Regions from separate parts of the Rhodoferax sp. SPJ21 genome, predicted to be linked through region 3. Evidence: predicted binding sites of a transcription regulator. Region 3 holds the regulator's gene; each other region holds the start of a gene.
What was found. Region 3 encodes sigma-54, which starts transcription at its own class of promoters, with help from an activator protein. Its sites were predicted from a motif close to TGGCANGNAANCTGCTTT; they were not measured.

Region 1: AC4BBN_RS06240 (PEP-CTERM sorting domain-containing protein) is a predicted target of sigma-54. The motif match lies at 3,589-3,606, and genes of this name have one in related genera.
Region 2: AC4BBN_RS07130 (ammonium transporter) is a predicted target of sigma-54. The motif match lies at 4,998-5,015, and genes of this name have one in related genera.

The regions. Positions count from the first base shown of each region.
Region 1 covers NZ_JBYZMO010000001.1:1,366,343-1,373,818, reverse strand. Annotated here, with positions in the region: gene prsT (XrtA/PEP-CTERM system TPR-repeat protein PrsT) at 1-2,651, shown strand, start outside; gene AC4BBN_RS06240 (PEP-CTERM sorting domain-containing protein) at 2,731-3,531, opposite strand; gene AC4BBN_RS06235 (sensor histidine kinase) at 3,971-5,413, opposite strand; gene AC4BBN_RS06230 (response regulator) at 5,410-6,102, opposite strand; gene AC4BBN_RS06225 (HAD family hydrolase) at 6,217-6,879, shown strand; gene AC4BBN_RS06220 (autotransporter outer membrane beta-barrel domain-containing protein) at 6,940-7,476, opposite strand, start outside.
Region 2 covers NZ_JBYZMO010000001.1:1,554,116-1,561,591, reverse strand. Annotated here, with positions in the region: gene AC4BBN_RS07150 (DMT family transporter) at 1-617, opposite strand, end outside; gene AC4BBN_RS07145 (aminotransferase-like domain-containing protein) at 770-2,176, shown strand; gene AC4BBN_RS07140 (TraB/GumN family protein) at 2,189-3,178, shown strand; gene AC4BBN_RS07135 (hypothetical protein) at 3,478-3,684, shown strand; gene AC4BBN_RS07130 (ammonium transporter) at 3,725-4,927, opposite strand; gene AC4BBN_RS07125 (HDOD domain-containing protein) at 5,180-6,400, opposite strand; gene flgL (flagellar hook-associated protein FlgL) at 6,411-7,476, opposite strand, start outside.
Region 3 covers NZ_JBYZMO010000002.1:3,450-10,925, forward strand. Annotated here, with positions in the region: gene AC4BBN_RS07775 (THUMP domain-containing class I SAM-dependent RNA methyltransferase) at 1-1,054, opposite strand, end outside; gene AC4BBN_RS07780 (RNA polymerase factor sigma-54) at 1,099-2,676, opposite strand; gene lptB (LPS export ABC transporter ATP-binding protein) at 2,684-3,436, opposite strand; gene lptA (lipopolysaccharide transport periplasmic protein LptA) at 3,445-4,068, opposite strand; gene AC4BBN_RS07795 (thiol:disulfide interchange protein DsbA/DsbL) at 4,178-4,837, opposite strand; gene AC4BBN_RS07800 (SPOR domain-containing protein) at 4,918-5,634, opposite strand; gene argS (arginine--tRNA ligase) at 5,647-7,320, opposite strand; gene AC4BBN_RS07810 (PsiF family protein) at 7,456-7,476, shown strand, end outside.

The sequences.
Region 1 (7,476 bases), on a different contig from region 3:
AGAAAGACGACTACCCCGCCGCGGTTATTGAATTTAAAAATGCGGTGCAGGAAAAGCCCGATTCTGTTGAGGCCCGATTGGCGCTTGCGGACGCGCTGGAGCGCACCTATGACTTGGCGGGCACGGAACAGCACCTGCGCAAAGCGTTGGAGGCGGGGGGCGATGCGGATGTGCTCGTGCCGCGTATCGCCCTGCTCATGCTGGACCGCAGCGACGTCGCAAAGATCGTGAATGAATTCAAGGACCGCCACTTGAAATCTCCCGCAGCAGATAGCGACCTACGTGCCGCTGTGGCCGCTGCCTATGTGGCGCAAAAGCAATATGCGTCCGCGGACGAACAGTTGAAAGCTGCCACTGTGGCGACGCCAGCGACCAAACTTTCGCGTGCGCAGTGGTGGTTGGCACAAGACAAGCGGGAGCAAGCCCTGGCGGTCTTGGACGCGTCTTTGTCGTCGTCCAATGCCGATTGGTGGGTCTTGCGCGGCCTGGGGCGTATTTACGAAGCCAATGGGCAGCGCGAGCCCGCTCTGCAGTTGATGGAGCGGGCCTACAAAGCTGCGCCCTGGCACAGGGGGCTGATGGGTGAGTACGGTGAATTCCTGGTCGGCGTTGGGCAGTTGGACGCCGCAATTGCCATCCGTGCACGGTTGAAGAAATTAGCGCCAGGCTATTACTGGACTCATTACCTCGATGCGCTGGTGCTGTCCCGGCAAGGCCGACTAGAAGACAGCCTGGCAGCAGGCCTGAAGGTACTGAGTGTGGCCCCTGAGCATTTGTCGGCGAGCTTGTTGGTGGCGGCTGCAGAGTTGCAGAAGAACGATTTGTTGATGGCTAGCAAGCGGCTGGAAAAAATTGCGCAGCAATACCCCTATTCCTTGCCGATGCTGCAGTTGATGGCGGAGTCGCAAATTCGCCTTGGCAAGCCGGCGGATGCCGCCGATACGATCAAGCGAGGCTTGGTACTAGCGCCGACCAACCCGCGTTTTTTGTCGTTGCAGGCCGAGAGTGAGCTGGCCCGCGGACAGGCAAAGGAAGCGACCGCCACATTGACTAAGCTCAGTGCCAGCGAGCCCGGCAATGGCGCGTACTTGTTGCGGCTGGCCGAACTTAGTCTGGCTGCAGGTAAAAGGAGTGAGGCCAGCAAATATCTGGACCGCACCACAGAGGCAGATAAAGACAATGCCGCTTTGCGTGACCGGGTCATATCTCTTGCTTTGGCCATGGGCGATATTGCGCGTGTGCGTCAATTGGCCGACTACACGATGAAGGCGAGTCCGAAAGACCCGCATGCGCATTTGACGATGGCCGCCGCCCTGGATGCCCAAAAGGACCCGGTGGGCGCCTGGCGCGAGACATCCGTGGCGTTGGATACGCAGCCTGCATTCCAGCCTGCGTTGTCCGCTCTAGGCATGCTGGCGAAAACGCCAGAGCAAAAGGCGGATGTGCTTGCCCGGTATGAAAAAGCCATTCAGGCCAAACCGTCTTCGGCGCAAACTTACCTGGAATATGCGCGCCTCTTGCGCGTGCAGAAAAATGATCCAGCGGCTAGGTTGGCCATTCTGGAAAAAGGCGTTATTGCCTTGCCAGACTCTACCACCCTACGCGAGGCGTTGGTGCAGGAACATATCCGTTCTGGCAAACCCGACACAGCCTTGAGTGTGGCCCAGACTGGCGCGTTCGCCAACAATGCGCCACCAGAGGCGACGGCATTGTTGGCTTCGGTGTATGAGCGTGCAGGAAGCCTGCAGCAGGCAACAGAGGCATACCGCAAGCTATCGGTCAACTATCCGCAGCGGGCCGATTGGCGGTTGAAGTTGGCAGAGCTGGAGATTGTGAGCAACCGCAAGAAGGAGGCCACCACTATTTTGCGCGCCTTGATGACGGAGCGTCCGTTTGATCCCATCCCCTACATCACATTGGCGAAGCTGACCTGGCCTGATAATCTGCAAGAGGCGTTGTCCATTGCGAGGGAGTTGCAAGCACGCAGTGCGCAGAAGTTGACCGGCATGCTTCTGGAGGGCGACTTGCTGGTATTGGCGAACCAGCCAGACCAGGCGATCCAGCAGTTCAGTAAAGCCGTGAAAGCAGGCGGTTCGCCAACCGCTAATTTGCGCATCGTCAATGTATTGGACGGTACCCAAAATGGCGCCAGCGCAGAACAGGAGCTGGCAGATGTGATGCGCAAGTTTCCAGATGATCCGTCTGTCGTCGGGTTTGCAGCGCAACGCGCGCGCGCGCAAGGGCAGCGGGCCAAGGCGGTGGAGCTACTGCAGAAAATGGCCAGCCGCGATCCGCGCAATCCAATTGTGTTGAACGACCTGGCTTGGGCGCAGGTGGAGGCAAAGCAGCCCCAAGCATTGAGCAATGCCCAACGTGCAGCCGACCTGGCTCCGAATAATCCTCAGATCCTGGATACGCTGGGCGTCGCCCAAGCCCAGGCGGGTCAGCACAAGGATGCGGTTGACACCTTGCGTGTCGTCGTCAACATGGTGCCCGAGGTGGCTGCTGCACGGCTGCACCTTGCGCAGGCTTATATAGCGGCAGGTAAGACTAGCGAGGCAAGTAGTTTGATGCAGTCGTTGGATTCTAAAAAGCTGAACCCAACCGAGCAATCCGATTTGGCCCGCATGAAATCCCAGCTAGGGGCTTGATTGCCGTGCCAGAAAGCAAAACAGGTGGCCATGGCCACCTGTTTTGCTTCTACCCTGGCTTGCCCAGGGTACTGGCGTCTTAGGCTGCGGTTGCCGCCCGGCGGCGGCGTGTGGTCACCAGGCCAGCCAAGCCTACGCCGACCAATGCGAGCGAAGCAGGCTCTGGTACGTCGTTCACGGGTGGCGTGATAGCGCCAAAGCCGTCCAGGTACACATAGCCAGTATGGCCCGTGGGTTCGCAGTCAGCTGCCAACACGGACAGCGTGAAAGTGTGGCCAGACAAGGCCGCGTCGATTGGCAGTTGCTCGACTTGCCAGTCGGAGGTGTAGAAGAACCCACCCAGCGTGGAGAAGCGCGTATCCACGCCACCACCGCCAGCTCCGGCGTTGTAGATGCGGCTGATGACATCCAGGTTGGTGGTGTCGTCGTGCAGCGTGATCATCATCAATGCGGACTGGTTTTGGCTATGGCCGCCGTTTTCCAGCACAGCTTTCCATGCGAAGAAGATATTGGCATCGCTGTAGTTGGCCACGGTTTGGCTAATAGCTGACGCGTATCCACCGTTGGTTGTATCTTCTACGCGGTAGGAATAGTTACCGCTGTAGACGGTGGAGCCCAGTGCTGCACCGATGTTGGGGTCTACGGTGCCACTTGCTATGACAGCAGAGTGTTGCGAGCCAGTGTTGTATTGGCTTCCGCCGGGCAGGAAAGTCGCCGGAGTGATCTGCGAGTTGGCAATGGAAGAGCGATCTCCGCTGCTGCCAACGGTCCAGCTCGAGGTATCACCTGCTTCAAATCCGCCGTTGACGAACGACGCGGCAAACGTTGGTGCGGCAAAAATGGTTGCGGCAACGATGCCTAATGCTTTCTTGAAAGTCATATGGGTCCTTTCTTGGGTGAATAAAAATACCGAAATTTGGATCGGTATTTAGCACCAGAAGCATTAATTGCGCCATTTTGGTAAAGTTTCTTAAGTTGTTGATATTAAAGAAGATTTATTGGTTAATTAATTTGTTTGTGTCTGTAACGTAAAGATAGTCGACACTTTTATGGCCCGCTTGGCGGGCAACGTTGGAGGAGATTCTTTGCGGGTCACACGGGGCCCGCATTGCTGCGTGGCATTGCTCGGGCCGAATGGGATAGTCAATGGTGTCGGCCATCGCTGCTGGACGCGAAGCTGCCCTTCACGGAGGTTGGTCAGGCGGTTGCGAGGGTCCCCTCGCCAGCGTGTCCCGCATGCGGCTACTGGTCGTGTTTTGCTGCGCAGCCGCGTGCAGCGCAACGGTGAACTCTAACGTCAGTGCAAACGGCGCTGCGGCCTAAATTGATTCTGATACAGGCCGGCATTTCGCCGCCGGCAAACTCAGGCGCACGCACAGACCTTGGGGCAACACACTCAATGCCTGGGCCGAGCCGCCATGGCGCAGCGCAATCTCTGCCACGATGGACAAGCCCAGGCCGCAGCCACCGGGCACCTCGCTGGCGCGCCAGAAGCGTTCGAACATGCGTGGCAGGTCTTCCTCGGACAGGCCGGGCCCGTTGTCTTCCACCTCGACGATGGCCTGGCCTTCCTGGCTCTGCACCCGCAGTGTCACGGCGGCGCCCCGGCCCGCATAGTGCAGTGCATTGTCGATCAGGTTGCTCAGGGCTTCGCGCAGCAGCAGTTTTTCGCCCTGGGTGATCAGCTTGTCGTCGCCTTCGAAACCCAGGTCGATACCGGCTGCGATGGCGCGTGGCGTCCATTCGCGGGCCACCTCGCGCGCCAGGGCGGCAATGTCCAGCGGCTTCTGCTGGATGTCGGCCTCGGTCCGGGCCAGTGACAGCAGCTGGTGTACCAGGTGGGCGCTGCGCAGTGCGCCGGAGTGCACCTTGGTCAGGCGGTCTTGCAGGGCTTGCGGGTCGCGCTCGGTCAGTGCCAGCTCGGTCTGGCTGATGAGGCCCGCCAGGGGGGTGCGCAACTGGTGGGCCGCGTCGTTAATGAAGCGCTTTTCCTGGCCCAGGCTGCGGCGTACCGCGGCCAACATATGGTTTACGGCCTCGGCCAGGGAGTGCACCTCTTGCGGCGCCTGGGTGAGCTCGATGGGTGACAGGGTAGTGAAGCTGCGCTGCGTGCGGTCGCCTAGCAGGGCTTCGAGCCGGTTCAATGGCTGCAGGCCCCGGCCCACGCCGATGTACACCACAATGCCCAACAGCGCGCCCAGCAGCAGCAGGGGCAGCAGCATGTCGGCCACCAGTTCACGGGCGATGCGCTGCTGCACGGCCAGGCTTTTGGCCACCTGCACACGCAGGCGCTGGGGGGCATCGGCCTCGCCGTAGTTGACTTCCAGCAGGGCCACGCGCACCGGTTTTTTGTCCAGCAGGGCTTCGTAGATCAGCGGCTCGCCTGGTTCCACCCGTACGTCCAGCAGCGGGTCGGGCAGCATGCTGTTGCCCAGCACAAACTGGCCCGGTGGCGACGACACCATATAGCTAACCCGGTCGGTCGGGTCCTGTTCAATGATGTCGCGCGCGGCACGCGGGAAGTCCACCAGCAGGCCCGACCCCATGGGCTTGACCTGGCGCGCCAGCGAGCGCACCGATTGGGTGAGCGACTGGTCTATGCCCTTTTCGGCGTAGTTCAGCGCAATGCGGTAGGCCAGCAGCCCGCCCACCAGCCACAGCACCAGCTGGGGCAGCAGCAGCCACAGCAGCAGCTGGCGTTTCAGCGATAGGCCAGGCGCTTTGTCTTTTTGCAGACCCTGGGGCAAACCCAGCAGGCTCATGGAGTTGTGGTTTCCAGCATATAGCCCAGGCCGCGTACGTTACGTATGTTCAGGCCCGAATCTGCCAGCTTGCGGCGCAGGCGGTGCACATACACCTCCAGCGCATTGGAGCCGGTGTTGGTACTGTCGTTGGGGTCGGACTGCCACACGGCCAGCACATCTTCGCGGCCCACCACCTGGCCGGCATTGGCCACCAGTAGCGACAGTAGCGACCATTCGCGCTGGGTCAGCTCCAGGGGTTCGTCGTCCAGCCAGGCCAGGGGCTGGGTGGCGTCCAGGCGCAGGCGCCCGGTGGGCATCTCCAGCGAGCCGCCGAATGCCGGTAGGCGTGAGCGCCGCAGCATGGCGCCCAGGCGTGCTTCCAGCTCGGCCATGCTGAAGGGCTTGGTCAGGTAGTCGTCGGCGCCGGCGTTCAGGCCCTCGACCCGGTCTTCCACGCCATCTCGGGCGGTCAGTATTAGCACCGGCAGGGCTAGCTGGCGTTGCCGTATCCAGCGCAGCAGGTGCATGCCGTCCATGACCGGCAAGCCCAGGTCCAGCACCACGCCGTCAAAGCGGGAGGTCTCCAGCAGAGTTTGTCCGAGGGCGCCGTTGGCAGCCGTGGCCACCTGGTGGCCGGCCTGCCCCAATTGGGCAGCCAGGCCGTCACGCAGCAATTCGTCGTCTTCCACAATCAATAAATGGGCCATGTGCCGAGCATAAATGAATGTGGCAAGAATTCCCCCAAGGCTTGCCCGTGGCATTCACTGGCCGGCCACGCCTCTTGGCCCACGCGTTTACCATCGCCCGCAAGGAGCGAAACCATGAAATTTGAAGCGGTGTTGTTTGACTGTGATGGGGTGTTGGTGGATTCCGAGCCGCTGACCAATGGCGTGCTGCGTGACATGCTGGCGGCCCAGGGTTGGGAGATGACGACGGCAGAGTGCATGCGCTTCTTTGTAGGCAAGGCAGTGATGGACGAGGTTGCCGCGATCGAAGCCCGCACCGGCCGCCCCGTGACCGATGCCTGGATGGCGGAGTTCCGCACCCGGCGCAACCAGACTCTGCAAGACCAGCTGGAGGCCGTGCCCCATATCCACTCGGCGGTACACGCCATCCACACGGGTTATGCCGGCCGCATCGCCTGCGCGTCCGGGGCGGACCGCATCAAGGTTGAATTGCAGCTGCGCAAGGTCGGGTTGATTGAATACTTCGAAGGTCGGGTCTTCAGCGGCCATGAAATGCCCCGGTCCAAGCCCTGGCCCGATGTCTACCTGGCAGCGGCAGCTGCCCTGCAAGCCAGGCCCGGGCGCTGCGCGGTGGTGGAGGACACGGTGACCGGCGTGCGCGCGGGTGTGGCGGCAGGGGCCACGGTGTTCGGCTATGCGCCGGACACCTCTGGCCATGTGGATGCCCAGGCCTTGCGCGAGGCCGGGGCTGCAGTCACTTTCACGGGCATGGACCAGCTGGCGGAGCTGCTGGTTTAGGGGTAGCCAGCAGACCCGGATTGCTGGTTGCCGGACGGGTCTGGTTTTTACGGATGCTTTTTAATCGACAGACATCTGGAAGCTGCTGACATGCGGAACCGACTGAAATGCAATGCCCATGCCGCGAATGCCTAGGCTGGTGCGCTCTCGAATAGTGACGGTGCGACCATCAAATTGCGAAACCGTTGTGCCTGCCGCCCGGATGTTGAAGCCGGGTCTGGGGCTGTTCAGGGTCACGGTGTCGTTGTAGTCCGCTGCGCCCGATAACGTGGTTTGGGTCCGCGTCACGGTGCCCGCTGTGGCATCAATGGCGGCCACTGAGGCACCGTTCGGGAATATATCCAAGGTGCCCGCCAGCAATTGGTTGTTAACTCGTACGCTGGCGCCGCCGGTGAGCAGGTCTCCAACTGTGGGGAGATTCAGGGTGCGTTGTTTGGTCCAGATATGAATGCTGCCGCCGCCGCCCAGCGTCAGCAGCATAAGATCTCCGCTGCCAGCGCGGTAGGCAAAAGCGCGTTCACTCCACGTGTTGGTTCCAGAGCCAATCCAGTCAAAACCACCCGTGCTGTTGCTGACGAGGTTGATTGTTGTGTTGGA
Region 2 (7,476 bases), on a different contig from region 3:
GCCCAACAAATCACATGGTCGGCCCGCATGCGCCGCGACAGCAGGCCGCCGAAGCCGTAGCCTACGGCGCCAAATAGCATGGCCAGCAACAGCAGCACATCGGCGGACTGTATGGACAAGCCGCTGCCCGAGCGCAGCATCGCAAAGCCCACCACCAGCGCGCTGCCCAGGGCTGCACACAGCCAGAAGCCTTTGGATGGGCGTTGGCGGTGCAGCAGCGCACCGGCGGCGGCAGTGGTCAGCGGCAGCACACCGATGATCACGCTGGCGTGTACCGCTTCCACATGCCGCATGGCGATGGAGGTCAGCAGCGGGAAGCCGAACACCGCGCCCGAGGCGGTCAGGGCCAGCGGCCACCAGTCGGCGCGCTGCGGCAGCGGGGCCCGTGTGGCGAGCAAAAAGGCGATGGACAGCAGGCCCGCCGCAGCGGCGCGTGCCATGGCAATAAACACGCCGGACATTTGTGGATCGGCCGGCGTACCCACGGCCAGGCGCGTCATCGGCAGGGTCAGCGCAAAAATCACCACCCCCAGCAGGCCCAGCCACAGGCCGCGTTTTTCGGCGGCACTGAGCGAGGCAGGTGCGGTGTGCAGTACGGTGCTGTGCGGGGTAGACATGGCGTTTGGACCTGGAGTGGGCATTCAATGTAGTGGCAATACCAGCACACTAGCAGTACACTTTATGGCGTCAGTTCTTTAACTGTATTGATAAGAAAGGCAGCACAGACCTGGGTTAGCTGTCTGCCACCGTCTTTGGAAAGGGGTTCTCCATGCTCATGAAAGCCGCATCCCAGTCTTTGACCGAGCAGCTCGCCAGCCATTTCGCCGAGCGCATCCGCAGCCGCCTTCTGGCCGGCGGGGCGCGCCTGCCCTCGGTGCGGCAGTGCGCGCAGCAGCACCAGGTGAGCGCGTCCACCGTGGTGGCGGCCTACGACCGGCTGCTGGCCCTGGGCCTGGTAGAGGCCCGCAAGAACCGTGGTTTTTATGTGCGGGAAACGGCTCAGGCGCAGGATTCATCTGCGCTAGATGCTACGGATTCAGGAGCAAGCCGGGTGGCGCGCCGGCCCATCGATGCGGCAGCCCTGATGCGCGGCATGTTCCATGGCGACAGCGACAAGCCCCAGCCCGGCATGGGCGTGCTGCCGCCCGACTGGCTGGTGAACAACTTCATGCCCGCTGCGGTGCGCCGCGTGGCGGCCGGTACGGCCGACTTCACCCTGCGCTACGGCGAGCCGGCGGGCGACCTGGGCCTGCGCAAGACCCTGTCGCAAAAGCTGGCCGGCCTGCACATACCGGCCGCGCCCGAGCAGATCATCACCACCGTGGGCGCTACCCATGCGCTGGACATCGTCAGCCGCGCCTTGCTGCGCGCTGGCGACTATGTGATGGTGGAAGAGCCCGGCTGGGCGGTCGAGTTTGCCCGGCTCGAAGCCATGGGCATGCGCATGCTGCCGGTGCCGCGCAACGCCGAGGGGCCGGACCTGGCGGTGATGGCGCGCTACTGCGAGGCGCACAGCCCGAAGCTGTTCGTCAGCGTCAGTGTGCTGCACAACCCCACTGGCTACTGCCTGACGCCGGGCAGCGCGCACCGGGTGCTGACGTTGGCCAACGCGCATAACTTCTACATCGTCGAGGACGACACCTACAGCCACCTGGCGCCCGAGCACGCCACCCGCCTGTGTGTGCTGGACGGCCTGCAGCGCACGCTGTACGCCAGCGGGTTCTCCAAAATCCTGGCGCCGGGTTGGCGCGTGGGCTACCTGGCCGCGCCCGAGGCGCTGGTCGAGCGCCTGCTGGACACCAAGCTACTGGCCACCCTGACCACCCCGGCTTTGCTGGAAAAGGCGCTGGCCTGGTGCATAGACCAGGGCCAGCTGCGCCGCCACGCCGAGCGGGTGCGTACCCGGCTGGACCAGGCCCGTACCCGCAGCGTGCGTCTGGCGCTGGCGGCGGGCTGCACGTTTGCGTCCGAACCCGCAGGCCTGTTTGGCTGGGTAGATACCGGCGTGGATACCGATGCCCTGTCGCAGCGCATGCTGGACGCGGGCTATATGCTGGCGCCGGGCGGGCTGTTTCACCTGGCTCGCCCACCCAGCAGCCTGATGCGCATCAACTTCGCCAGCACCCAGGACGCGGCTTTCTGGCGGGTGTTCGAGCGGGTGCGCAATGGCACTTGATATGCTGGCGCGATGCTTTTAAGAGTTCCACTGCACCGTTTCCTGTGTGCCGCTTTGGCGGCCTGCCTGATGGCTCCGCTGCTGGCCTGGGCCCAGCCGTCCAGCGCAGACGAAGCGCTCGCCGACTGCGCCAGCCGCTACCCAGCGCTGGTGGCCACGCCAGACAGCCCGGTGCGCGACCGTGGTTTTCTGTGGCGTATCAGCAAGGGCGGCCACACCTCCTACCTGTACGGCACCATGCATATCGGCAAACCCGAGTGGGCCCGGCCAGGTCCGCAGACCCAGGCCGCGCTGGACGCGAGCCAGCAGCTGGCGCTGGAAATGGACGCTGTGCCCGCCACCGTCCAGGCCCTGATGGCCGGCTTGGCGCGCCAGCCCGACCAGGTGCTGGCTCCCTCCTTGGAGGCGCGGCTGCGCCAAGCCATGGCCCAAGCCTGCCTGCCCCCCGCTGTGAGCGACATGTTTGCGCCGGAAATGCAGGTGGCCACCTTGGCCATCGGCATGCTGCGCGCCGACGGATATGCGGGCGATTGGGGCGCAGACGTCCAGCTGGCCGCCACCGCCCACGCGCGCGCCATGCCGGTGGTGGGGCTGGAAACACCGCAAGACCAGGTGCGCTTGCTGCTGGCCACCAATGCCGAGGAGCGCAACGAGGGCGTCCAGGAGCAATTGGACGATATGGCTTCTGGCAAGGCACGGCGCATCGCTTTGCGCATGGTGCGCATGTGGGCCGAGTCCGATCACGCCACTTTGCAGGGCTACAAGGCCTGGTGCGAATGCTTGCCGAAGAACGACCGCGAACGTCGCGCAATGAAAGCCCTGCTGGACGACCGCAACCTCGGCATGGCCCAGGCCATAGACCGTCTGCATGGGCAGGGCAAAGCCGTCTTCGCCGCAGTTGGCAGCCTGCACATGGTGGGCCCCACCGGTATTCCGGCCTGGATGGCCCGGCACGGCTACCGGGTGCAGCGCGTGGTGTTTGGCCCTGCGGGCAAAATTTAAGCTGCGGCCGGCATGGTGCGCGTGCTGGCTGTATTTGCTATGACTTATGTAGCTTCTTGCGCATGTATTTACTGCGCTGGAGGTACTTTTCTCTATGTATTTTCGTAGGCTTCAGGCGTAGCGAAGAGCGCACAGGTGCGCAGTTTGACGCGCATCAAACTTCGTGGAATTCGGGGCTGTGTGGATGGCATGGGCTGCAGTTTGTTACCCATGGGCGGGGCATCCAACCTACACTGGCGTCCGCTACTTTTCATGGGGGTGGACTTATGGCTACACGCGCATTCGGTTTGGATAACCTCTTGGACGACCTTCGCAGCCGGTATGGAGAGGCTGATGCGGTCGTGGTGCAGCTCAAGGCCGAGTTGGACAAGCGGCGGCAGGACGAGCAGTTGCACCCCCTGGTGGAGCGGCGCGCCAAGAATTCCCCGGCCAAGTCCCATTCGCGGGCTGGCTGGCAGGGCAAGTTCAAATCGTCCCACGACGCACCGGCCAGCTTTTTGCACTAGCGCGTGGCAGGAGCCTCCCGCAGGCTCCGGGGCCAAGCCGCTACCAGCTGGCTTCGCGGTCAGGTGTGGAGCCGATCTTGTGGATGGACAGGTCGGCGCCGTCAAACTCTTCTTCGGCCGACAGGCGCAAGCCCATGGTGGCTTTGAGCGCGCCGTAGACCACGGTGCCAGCCAGCAGAGCCCAGCCCGCGCCCATCGCCGTGCCTATCAGCTGCGCCGACAGGCTGACACCGCCCATGCCACCCAGGGCTTTGCTGCCAAATATGCCCGCCGCGATGCCGCCCCAGGTGCCGCACAGGCCGTGCAGCGGCCACACGCCCAGCACGTCGTCGATCTTCCATTTGTTCTGCGTCAGGGTGAACATTTGCACAAAGATGGCGCCGGCCACGCCGCCCACCACCAGCGCGCCTAGCGGGTGCATCAGGTCGGAGCCGGCGCACACGGCGACCAGGCCGGCCAGCGGGCCGTTGTGCACAAAGCCGGGGTCGTTGCGGCCCAGCACCAGTGCCACCAGCGTGCCGCCCACCATGGCCATCAGCGAATTCACCGCCACCAGGCCGGAGATCTTGTCCAGCGTTTGCGCGCTCATCACGTTGAAGCCAAACCAGCCCACGCAGAGAATCCAGGCGCCCAGCGCCAGGAAGGGGATGTTCGATGGCGGATGGGCGCTGAGGCTGCCGTCCTTGCGGTAGCGGTTGCTGCGCGCACCTAGCAGCAGCACGGCCGGCAGCGCCAGCCAGCCGCCCAGGGCGTGCACCACGACGGAGCCGGCAAAGTCATGGAACTCGGCGCCGGTGGTGGCTTTCAGCCAGGCCTGCACGCCGAAATGCTGGTTCCAGGCAATGCCTTCATAGAAGGGGTAGACAAAGCCGACGATGACCGAGGTAGCGATCAGCTGCGGCCAGAAGCGCGCCCGCTCGGCGATGCCGCCGGAGATGATGGCCGGAATGGCGGCTGCGAAGGTCAGCAGGAAGAAGAACTTCACCAGCTCGTAGCCATTGCGCGCGGCCAACTGCTCGGCGCCGATGAAAAACGAGGTGCCATAAGCCACGGCGTAGCCCACCACGAAATACGCCACGGTGGATACCGAGAAGTCCACCATGATCTTGACCAGTGCATTGACCTGGTTCTTCTTGCGAACCGTACCGAGTTCTAAAAATGCGAAACCGGCGTGCATGGCCAGGACCATGATGCCGCCGAGCAGAATGAACAAGGCGTCTGCGCCCTGTTTTAGTGCTTCCATAGCTTCCTCAAGAGATGAATTGTTTTGTTTTGGTGCGCCAGAGCCGAATTGCACAGGCATGCGCCAAAACAAAGCAAGAACCGCACCATATATGTGCGAGTGCGCCATGCTGCTGGAATCTATGGTTTTGAATTGCTATGTTTTATATAGCTTGTGGCGTAGTTCTTGTATGCGCTAGAGCATCTTTTTGTATATATTCTCAAGGGACGCATGGCAGGCGCGGTAGGCGCCACCTCGGTGCATGGGGCCGGCTTAGGCGGCGAGCTTCAGCGCGGCCAGGGTGCGCAGCAGGGCGCGGTTCACGTCCTCCAGCGGCATGCCCAGCTGGTGGCAGAGCGCCCGGGTGGCGGTGCCGTGGCCGTTTTCCAGTGCGCAGGCAATCTGCAGCAGGGGCGCGTAGGGGCCACTGCCGTGCAGCGTGGCCGCGTAGATGCGGCTGGACAGCGGCACCCGGTGCAGCGCCGTGCCCAGGGGCTCGCCCATCAGCACGTCAATTTGCGAGAACAGGCCGCAGAGGTAGATCTCGCGGCTGAGCTCTTGCTCGGCGCCAGCGTGCATCAGGTGCTCCATCAGCTTGGCGCGCAGCACGATGGAGGCTTTGACCGGCCGCAGATTCGGGTCGCTGGAGGCGCCGGGCAAGATTTCATACAACCAGCGGCGCAGCGCCTGCAGGCCCAGCATCATCAGGCCGTGGCGCACCGATTCGATGGTGTTGCGCAGGCCCACAGAGGCCGAGTTGGCATAGGCCAGAAAGCGGAAGGTGAGTATGGGCTCGGCGCACAGCAGGGACTCAATGTGCTCGGTGCTGCGGTCTTCGTCCACGGCGCGGATCATTTGCAGCACGGCCTGGCGGTCCGGGCCGGTGGCCTTGTGCTGCAGGGCGTAGAGGATGTCTTCGTCCGGCCAGCCCAGCAGCGCGGCGGCGTTTTGCTGGTCCAGGCAATGCTCCATCAGCAGGCGGCTGGCAATGCCTTCGTACATTTGGCCAGCCTGCACCGGGCTGTGCAGCGCGCCTTGGGCACCGGCCCGCTTGCGCGCTGCGGTTTGCAAGGCGCTCAGCGCGGCCTGGGGCGACAGGTAGAGCAGGTGGGTGAAAAAGCAGCGCTCTAGCGCGCCACCGGGCAGCAGATCGGCCTCGCCGCGCCACACCATGCGCAGGCCGCGCCGGTGCGCGCGCTGCACGCGGTCGCTGATGGCGGGGGCTTGTAGCCAGTCGCCGCGCACTTCTATCCAGTGCCGGCTGCCGCTGGCCTGGTCCAGCAGGTCGCGCAGTAGCTCGGGTGACTTGGGGGAGAGGAGCCAGGGTGGGGTGCTCGCGTCGCCCTGTTCCTGCAGGGCGGCGAGCAGGTGGGCGGCATCTACGGCGGTGTCGGGCCGTGTTTCTATGAACAATTGCACCGCCGATAGCGCGCGGCGCCGGTCCCACAGTGGCCGGTATCCCAGGCTGACGCTGCCCAGCACGGTGGCGTTCATGGCATAAGGCTCAGCTGATGTAGTTGAACAGTGACAGCTTTTGTATCGATGCGTAGGACTGCAGGGCGGCCTGGTAGGCGGTTTGCTGGTTCTTCTGGTCGGCCACGGCGGCGTACATGTCGATGTCTTCCGCGTTAGAGCGGTCACTCTCGGCCTGTGTGGACTTGAGGGTTTGCGCGTCGGTGATGCGGTCGGCCCGGTTCAGCAGGTCGCCCGCGTGGCCACGGCTGGCGCTGATCTTGGCCAGGCTGTTGTCGATCTGTGCCAGGGAGATGGCCTGTTCCTGGTTGAAATTGGCGTCGGTGCTCTTGGCGCCGGTGGTGGTGGTGACGCCCGCTGGGTTCTTGGCATACATGGAGTCGATGGTGCGGTCCAGCACGCTGAAGATGCTGGGCCGGTTGGCCAGCACATTGGCGTTGACGTCCAGCGTGTCGCCGTTGCCTGGCGCACCGCGCACCACCATGGAGATGCCGCCCATGGTGATGGCCTGGCCGGCCGTGTAGGTCTGGGCCGCCGAGGTTGTGGCCGTGGTGTTATTGGTCACCGTGTAGGTGGTGGCGCCAGTGGCAGGGGGCACGGGGGCGGTGAAGTTGATGGTGTAGTCGGTGCCCTGGGCGGCCGTCAGAGTGGCGTCCACCACGGTGCCCACATCGGAAAACGCGGTACCGGTATTGGTGCTGCCCAAGCTGATGTTGAACACACCATTGCCCTGCGGTACGTCCATCCAGGTCGCGCGGCCATCCAGCGCGTAGGGGATGGCGACCGTGGTGGCCGAGGTCTGGCCTGGCAGTCCGTTGAAGCTGTAGTCAGGGTCTGGTACCACGCCATCGGCGCTGGTCTGGAACGGTGTGGCCGCACTGCCCAGGCCGTTGAATAGTGGCATGCCGTTGCTGTCCTTGGTGTTGGCCAGGGTCAGCAGTTCGTCCCGGATGCTGGTCAGTTGGTTGGCGATGGTTACTCGTTCGGCCGGGCTGTTGGCACCGTTGCCTGCCTGTGCCACCAGGTCTCGGAAGGAGGTGAGCAGGTTGCTGGCTTTACCCAGGGTGGACTCTGCCTGGCTGATAGAGCTGACCTGG
Region 3 (7,476 bases):
AGGCGGTCCAGCCGGCGTAGTTGCGCTTCCAGTGGGTGGCCAGCTGGGGGAAGAAGTCGGCGCTGCCGTCTTCGGTCTGCGCGGCTTCGCGCCGGCCAGCGACACCGGCGACTTCAATCCGCTCGCCGTAGGGCGGGTTCAGCAGCATCACGCCGGACTCGGCTGGCGGCATGCGCTGCAAGGCATCGCCGCCACGGAACTCGACCACACCGCTGACACCCGCGCGCTCGGCATTGCGGGTCGCGAAATCGACCATGCGGAAGGCCACATCGCTGCCGAAGATCTGCGTCTGGGGCTCGTGCTCAGCCTCGTGGGCCTGGTCCTGGATGATGGACCACACATGGGGCTGGAACGGCAGCAGCTTCTCAAAGCCAAAGCGGCGCAGGCTGCCGGGCGCAATATTGCAGGCGATCTGCGCGGCCTCGATCGCGATGGTGCCGCTGCCGCAGCAGGGGTCGTACAGGGGCGTGGTGCCGTCCCAGCCGCTGGCGGCGATCATGGCCGCAGCCAGCGTCTCTTTCAGCGGCGCGTCGCCCTTGTCTTCACGCCAGCCGCGCTTGAACAGCGCGTCGCCCGAGGTGTCGATGTAGATGGTGGCGCGCTCGGTGGTCAGGTGCAGGTAGATGCGCACATCGGGCCACTGCACGTTCACGTCAGGGCGCACGCCGGTCTTGAAGCGGAAGCGGTCGGCCACCGCGTCCTTCACCTTGAGCGCGGCGAAGTTCAGCGAATTCAGCGGGCTGTGCTGGGCCGTGACCTCGATCTTGAAGCTTTGCTTGGGCGTGAACCAGATCTCCCAGGCCACATTGCTGGCGGCTTCGTACAGGTCTTTTTCGCTGCGGTATTCGGTGTTGGACAGCTCGATCAGCACACGCTGCGCCAGGCGGCTGTGCAGATTCAGGCGCATCGCGTCGCGCCAGGAGGAACGCACCAGCGTGCCGCCCCGCATCACGCGCAGGTCTTCGCCCTGCAGGCCGGTAATGCCATGCACCTCTTCGGCCAGCAGCTCTTCCACGCCGGCGGCGCAGGGTAAAAATAGTTGAAGTTGGTTCATATCAATCGTTTCATAGCGTCACCGGGCTTGTCCGGTGCCGTCCATTACAAAGCCTTGCGCAGATTCGTCGGAGCAATTCTGAGCGCTTCGCGGTACTTGGCCACGGTGCGGCGCGCGCATTCAATGCCCTGCTCTTTCAGCATGTCGGACAGCTGGCTGTCGCTGAGCGGCTTCTTGGGGTCTTCAGACGAAACAAACTGTTTGATCAGCGCGCGCACCGCAGTGCTGGACGCATTGCCGCCGGTCTCGGTCCCCAGGGACGAACCGAAGAAATACTTCAGCTCGAAGGTACCGTAGGGCGTGGCCATGTATTTGGCGGTGGTGACGCGGCTGATGGTGGACTCGTGCAGACCCAGCTCGTCGGCGATCTCGCGCAGCACCAGGGGGCGCATGGCCAACGCACCGTGGCTGAAGAAGTTCTTCTGCCGCTCGACGATAGCGTTGCTGACCCGCAAGATGGTGTCAAAGCGCTGCTGGATGTTCTTGATGAACCAGCGCGCCTCCTGCAAGCGTTGCTGCAGCGCGGCATTGTTCGACGAGTCCTTGCCGCCGCCCTTGTGCTGGCGCAGCGCATTGGCGTAGATGTCGTGCACGCGCAAGCGCGGCATGACCTCGGCATTCAGCTGCACGCGGAAGCGGGCCTGGCCACCACGCCCGACCTTGACCACAATCACGTCGGGCACCACGATGTTGCGCTCCACATCGACAAAGCGCCGCCCCGGCTTGGGCTCCAGCCTAGCGATCAGCGCCATGGCGGCCTTGATGTCGGTCTCGGTGGCGCGGCACAGCTGGGCCAGGCGCTTCACGTCGCGCCGGGCCAGCAGATCCATGGACTGGCGGCAGATGCGCATAGCCACCTTGCGTGCAGGGTCCTCGCCCAGCACGGACTGCAAACTCTGCAGCTGCAGCAACAGGCATTCGCCCAGATGCCGTGCGCCCACGCCCGCCGGCTCCAGGCTTTGCAGCAAGCTCAGCGCCACGGTGAAGCGGTGTACCAGCTCTTCCACGCTCTCGGCGTCGTCGCCGGCCAGGCCACGCGCCAGGGTTTCGAAATCGTCTTCCAGGTAGCCGTCGTCGTTCAGCGACTCGATCAAAAAGCGCAGCGCAGCCTGGTCCACCTCGCCCAGCCGCAGGGCCAGGGCCTGGCGGTGCAAATAGCTGGTCAGCGACTCCTGGTTGCGGGCCAGCTCGGTGGCGTCCATCTCGCCGTCATCGCCCAGGTTGTTCTGGCGCGCCGGGGCATCGCCACCCCATTCGCTGTCGTCGGGTTTGATCTCGGAAGTGCCGTCGCCATCCCAGCTGGTGTCGTCACCGCCGGTCAAAGGGGATTCAGCATCATTTGGGGCTTCCGCGCTGGATTCACTTGCGTATTCAGCTATAGAACTTGTAGCAACCTCAGCCTCACGCTCCCCTGTGCTGACCGGCGTATCGGACTGGGCCAGGCCGAACTCCTCGCGTGGAGCCTCGTCCATATTGCGTTCCAGAAACGGGTTGTCGTCCAGCATCTGGTCCACTTCCTGGCTCAGTTCCAGGGTGGACAGTTGCAGCAGGCGGATGGACTGCTGCAACTGGGGCGTCAGCGCCAGATGCTGTGAAACGCGTAGGGATAAGCCTTGCTTCATCGGGACATCACATCTTGAAATGTTCGCCGAGGTAGACGCGACGCACATCGGCGTTGTCCACAATCTCGGACGGCGTGCCCTCGGCCAGCACATGGCCGTCGCTGATGATGTAGGCGTGGTCGCAAATGCCCAGCGTTTCACGCACGTTGTGGTCGGTGATCAGCACGCCAATGCCGCGCGACTTCAGGAAGCCGATGATGCGCTGGATCTCGATCACGGCAATCGGGTCGATACCGGCAAAGGGCTCGTCCAGCAGAATGAAACGGGGCTGGGTGGCCAGGGCACGGGCGATTTCCACACGGCGGCGCTCGCCACCGGACAAGGCCATGGCCGACGACTCACGCAAATGCTCCACCCGCAGATCCTGCAGCAGGGCCGTCAGGCGCTTTTCGATCTCGGCGTGGGTGAGGGATTTGCCGGCCTCGTCGTGCTGCAGTTCCAGCACGGCGCGCACGTTCTCTTCCACCGTGAGCTTGCGGAAAATCGAGGCTTCCTGGGGCAGATAGCTCAGGCCCAGGCGCGAACGCCGGTGGATGGGCATGTGCTCCACCGACTGGCCGTCGATGGAAATATGGCCGCCATCGGCCCGCACCAGGCCCACGATCATGTAGAAGGAAGTAGTTTTGCCCGCACCGTTGGGGCCTAGCAGGCCCACCACCTCGCCTTTTTTGACGGCCAGGGTCACGTCTTTCACGACCTTGCGCTTGCCGTAGGCTTTTTGCAGATGGCGCGCCTCCAGGCGGCTTTCTCCCGACTCCACCACCGCCGTCACTTCTTCATGCCCTCCAGCGTGGTAGTGGAGCGCAGCACCGGTGCAGCACCGGCAGGCGCCGTGCCGCTAGGGGCCGACGCTGCGGCCTTGGGGGTCAACATGGCGCGTACGCGGCCATTCTGGCCACCGGGATTGCTGCCGGCTGTGCCACTGTCCACGGTGAATACGTCGGTGGTGTTGTCGTAGACGATCAGTTCACCGGTGATTTCGTCGTTCACCTTGCTGCCAACCAGGCGGCGCAAAATGGCCCGCTTGATGAAACGCACGTTGTCCAGCTTGCTGCTGTACTCGATGGTTTCGCCCTCGCCTTCTATGTATTCGTCCAGGCCGTCGCGCTTCTGCTTGAAATACGCCAGCTTGCCCGGCTCGGCCGTCACCACGCCGAACTGGTTGCCCTCGGCGTCCTGGCGCACATCGACGCGGGCGCCACGGATGATGATGGTGCCCTTGGTCATCACCACCTTGCCGGTAAAAACGTTGGTCTGCTTCAGATCGTCATAGCGCGCCGCGTCCGCCTCGATATTCATAGGCTTAAGTTTGTCGGCTTTTTCCGCGTGGGCTGCTCCGCCTAGGCCGACGAAACAAACCAAGAGCAATGAGAGTAGGGTGTTGATTTTCATAGAGGCACGAATCTTGCAATCCATTGTAACGGCCAGCCACCCTGAGTTGGACGTAGCCAGAAAAAAGCCCGCTGACGCGGGCTTTTTCATCTCTCTGGCCTTGACGGAATCAGGCTTTCTTGCGCTGCTCGGCCACCAGATATTCCACGATGGTCAGTGCGCGCGGCATGTTCTGCGCCTGGCTGCCGTCGGTGTAGAACTTGCCGGCCACGCCCAGCGCGGGCACGCCCGCCACCTGGTAGGCCTGCTGCAACTGGGACGCCTTGCGCACCTTGGTGCTGACACCGAAGGACTGGTAGGTCTCGGTGAACTTGGTCTTGTCCAGGCCCTGCTTCACGGCCCAGGCGATCACCAGATCATCTTTGTCCAGACGCTGGTGCTCCACATGGATGGCGTTGAACACCTTGCCATGCAGGGCATCCAGTTGGCCCAGGGCCTCCAGCGTGTAGTAGAGCTTTTGCGGCGGAATGAAGCTGTCTTGAAAGTTCACAGGCACGCGTTTGAAGGAAATATCCTTGGGCAGGCGCTTGAGCCACTCCACCAGTGCGGGCTCAAACGCATTGCAATGCGGGCAGGCGTACCAGAAGAACTCGATCACCTCAATCTTGCCGGCCGGGGCTTCGGTAGGCGCCGGCTTGTCCAGCACCAGATAATCCGTGCCTGCCACGGGCGGCTTGCCCTGCGCCAAGGCGCTACCGGTGTGGCCCACAGCCAGCGTGGAACCAGCCAGCACACCCGCTGAAGCCAGCGAAAACTCACGACGTTTCATTGCAAATCACTCCTTGTGGGGGGTCGGACCGGCGCCGGGCGCAAAAGTTCAGCGCGCGGCACCAGCTTCAATAGGGCTGGTCAGCGCTGCACTCGCACCAGGGTGGTTTCGTTACCGGCACTTTCCAGCCGGTCCTTGGCATGGTCGGCATCATCGCGCTTGGCATAAGGGCCCATACGCACCCGGTAGACGGTGCGGCCGGACTGCTCGCGTTCGGTGACCTTGGCCTCCATGCCCATCATCGCCAGCTTGGCGCGCTGGGCCTCGGCATCTTCGGGCGTGCGGTAGGCACCGGCCTGCACGAAATACTCAAACGGCTCAGCCGTGGGTGCCAGCGCAGGCGCCGTGGCCACAGTCGCCGACGCAGCTGCCTTGGCTTTAACCTTGGCCAGATCACCCAACGGATCCGCGGAAGCGGCCGCCGATGGCTTGGCTTCTGGCTTCGCTTCTGGCTTGGCGGCAACTGCCGCCGGGGGTGCGGGCACCACAGCCGGAGTCGCCGCCGGGGCTGGTGGTGGCACCACCATCGGGGCCGCCGCATCCACCGCACCGGATGCCACGGGCGCAGCAGGGCGCACCGTGTTTTTGCCGTGCAAGGGGGTGTTCGGGTCCCAGTCCTTGTTTTTCTGGCTTTCGACCGCGTCGTGGTCTGCGCCATTGGCCTGGGTTTTGCCGCTCATGAACGGCACCGGCACCTTGGTGACATAGACCGCCACCGCCAGCGCCGAGCCCAGGCCGACCACCACCCCGATGATGAAGCCCAGGATGGTGCCGCCGCTTTGCTTGTGTTTTGTCATGCTTGCTGTCAATTACATTTTTTCTGGAGCATCCACGCCCAGAACTGCCAAGCCATTGTGCAATACCTGCGCACACGCGGCGACCAAGGCCAGGCGCGCCAGCTTGAGCGGCTCGTCGTCCACCAGCACGCGTTCGGCGTCGTAGTAGCTGTGTAGGTTGGCGGCCAGCTCGCGCAGGTAGAAAGTCACGTCGTGCGGGGCAAAGCCATCGGTTGCTGCGGTCAGCATCTCGGGGTACTTGGCCAGTTGCAGCATCAAAGTCTGTGCCTGGGGAACCAGCAGGCTGGACAAGTCCACGCCCTGCAGTTTCGCCACATCGCCACCCCAGTCGCGCAGCATCTTGCAAATGCGGGCGTGGGCGTACTGCACGTAGTACACCGGGTTGTCGTTGTTCTTGGCCAGCGCCAGATCGATGTCGAAGGTGTATTCGGTGTCCGGCTTGCGGCTCAGCAGGAAGAAGCGCACCGCGTCCTTGCTGGTCCAGTCGATCACGTCGCGCAGGGTCACGTAGCTGCCGGCACGCTTGGATATCTTCACCTCTTCGCCGCCGCGCACCACGCGCACCATGGTGTGCAGCACGTAGTCTGGGTAGCCCTGAGGGATGCCCACATTGGCCGCCTGCAGGCCGGCGCGCACGCGGGCGATGGTGCCGTGGTGGTCGGTGCCCTGGATGTTCACCACCTTGGTGAAGCCGCGCTCCCACTTGGCGATGTGGTAGGCCACGTCGGGCACAAAGTAGGTGTAGCTGCCGTCGGTCTTGCGCATCACGCGGTTCTTGTCGTCGCCGTAGTCGGTGGACTGCAGCCACAGCGCGCCGTCTTGCTCGTAGGTCTTGCCGGCTTCCTGCAAGCGCTTGACGGTGGCGTCCACACGGCCGCTGGTGTACAGGCTGGACTCCAGGTAGAAGTTGTCGAACTTCACCTTAAATGCTTGCAAGTCCAGATCCTGCTCGCGGCGCAGATAAGCCACGGCGAATTCGCGTATGGAATCCAGGTCGTCCACATTGCCCGAGGCCGTGACTTCGCGGTCGTCGGCCTTGACGGTCTTGCCGGTCAGGAAGTCCTGCGCGATGTCGCCGATGTAGTCGCCGTTGTAGGCGGCTTCGGGCCATTCGGCGTCGCCGGGCTTGAAGCCCTTGGCGCGCATCTGCGTGCTGGTGGCCAGGGTGCCGATCTGCACGCCAGCATCGTTGTAATAGAACTCGCGGTACACGTCCCAGCCCTGGGTGGCGTACAGGTTACAGATGGCGTCGCCCAGCGCTGCCTGGCGGCCGTGGCCCACATGCAGCGGGCCGGTGGGGTTGGCAGAGACGAATTCCACCAGGATATGCTGGTTGTTGCTGGGCTGCACGCCGAAGCTGAGTCCGGCGGCCAACACCTCGCGCACCACTTCCTGCTTGGCGGCGGGCTTGAGTTTGATGTTGATGAAGCCCGGGCCGGCGATGTCGATGGCCTCGACCCATTTTTCGAAAGCTGGCTGCTCCAGCAGAGCCACGCGCAGGTTTTCACCCAGCTGGCGCGGGTTCAGCTTGAGCGGCTTGGCCAGTTGCATGGCGGCGGTGCAGGCGAAATCGCCGTGCGCGGCCACTTTAGGGGACTCGAACGCGGCTTTAGCGCCAGCGCCGGGGGCAATTTTTTCCAGCCCGACGGCCAGCGCCGCGAGCAATTCGTGTTTGACTGAGAGCATGGCCGGATTTTACCGGGGGGTCATTGCTACCCCGGTCCTCCGGCTTGCGCATTGCGGCGTTATGGGTTGCAATCCAGTCGTCTTCGGACCTCGCGCACTGGATTTACCCCCACAAACATCTCTTCTGGAGCTTGCATGAAACAACTATTACCTCTC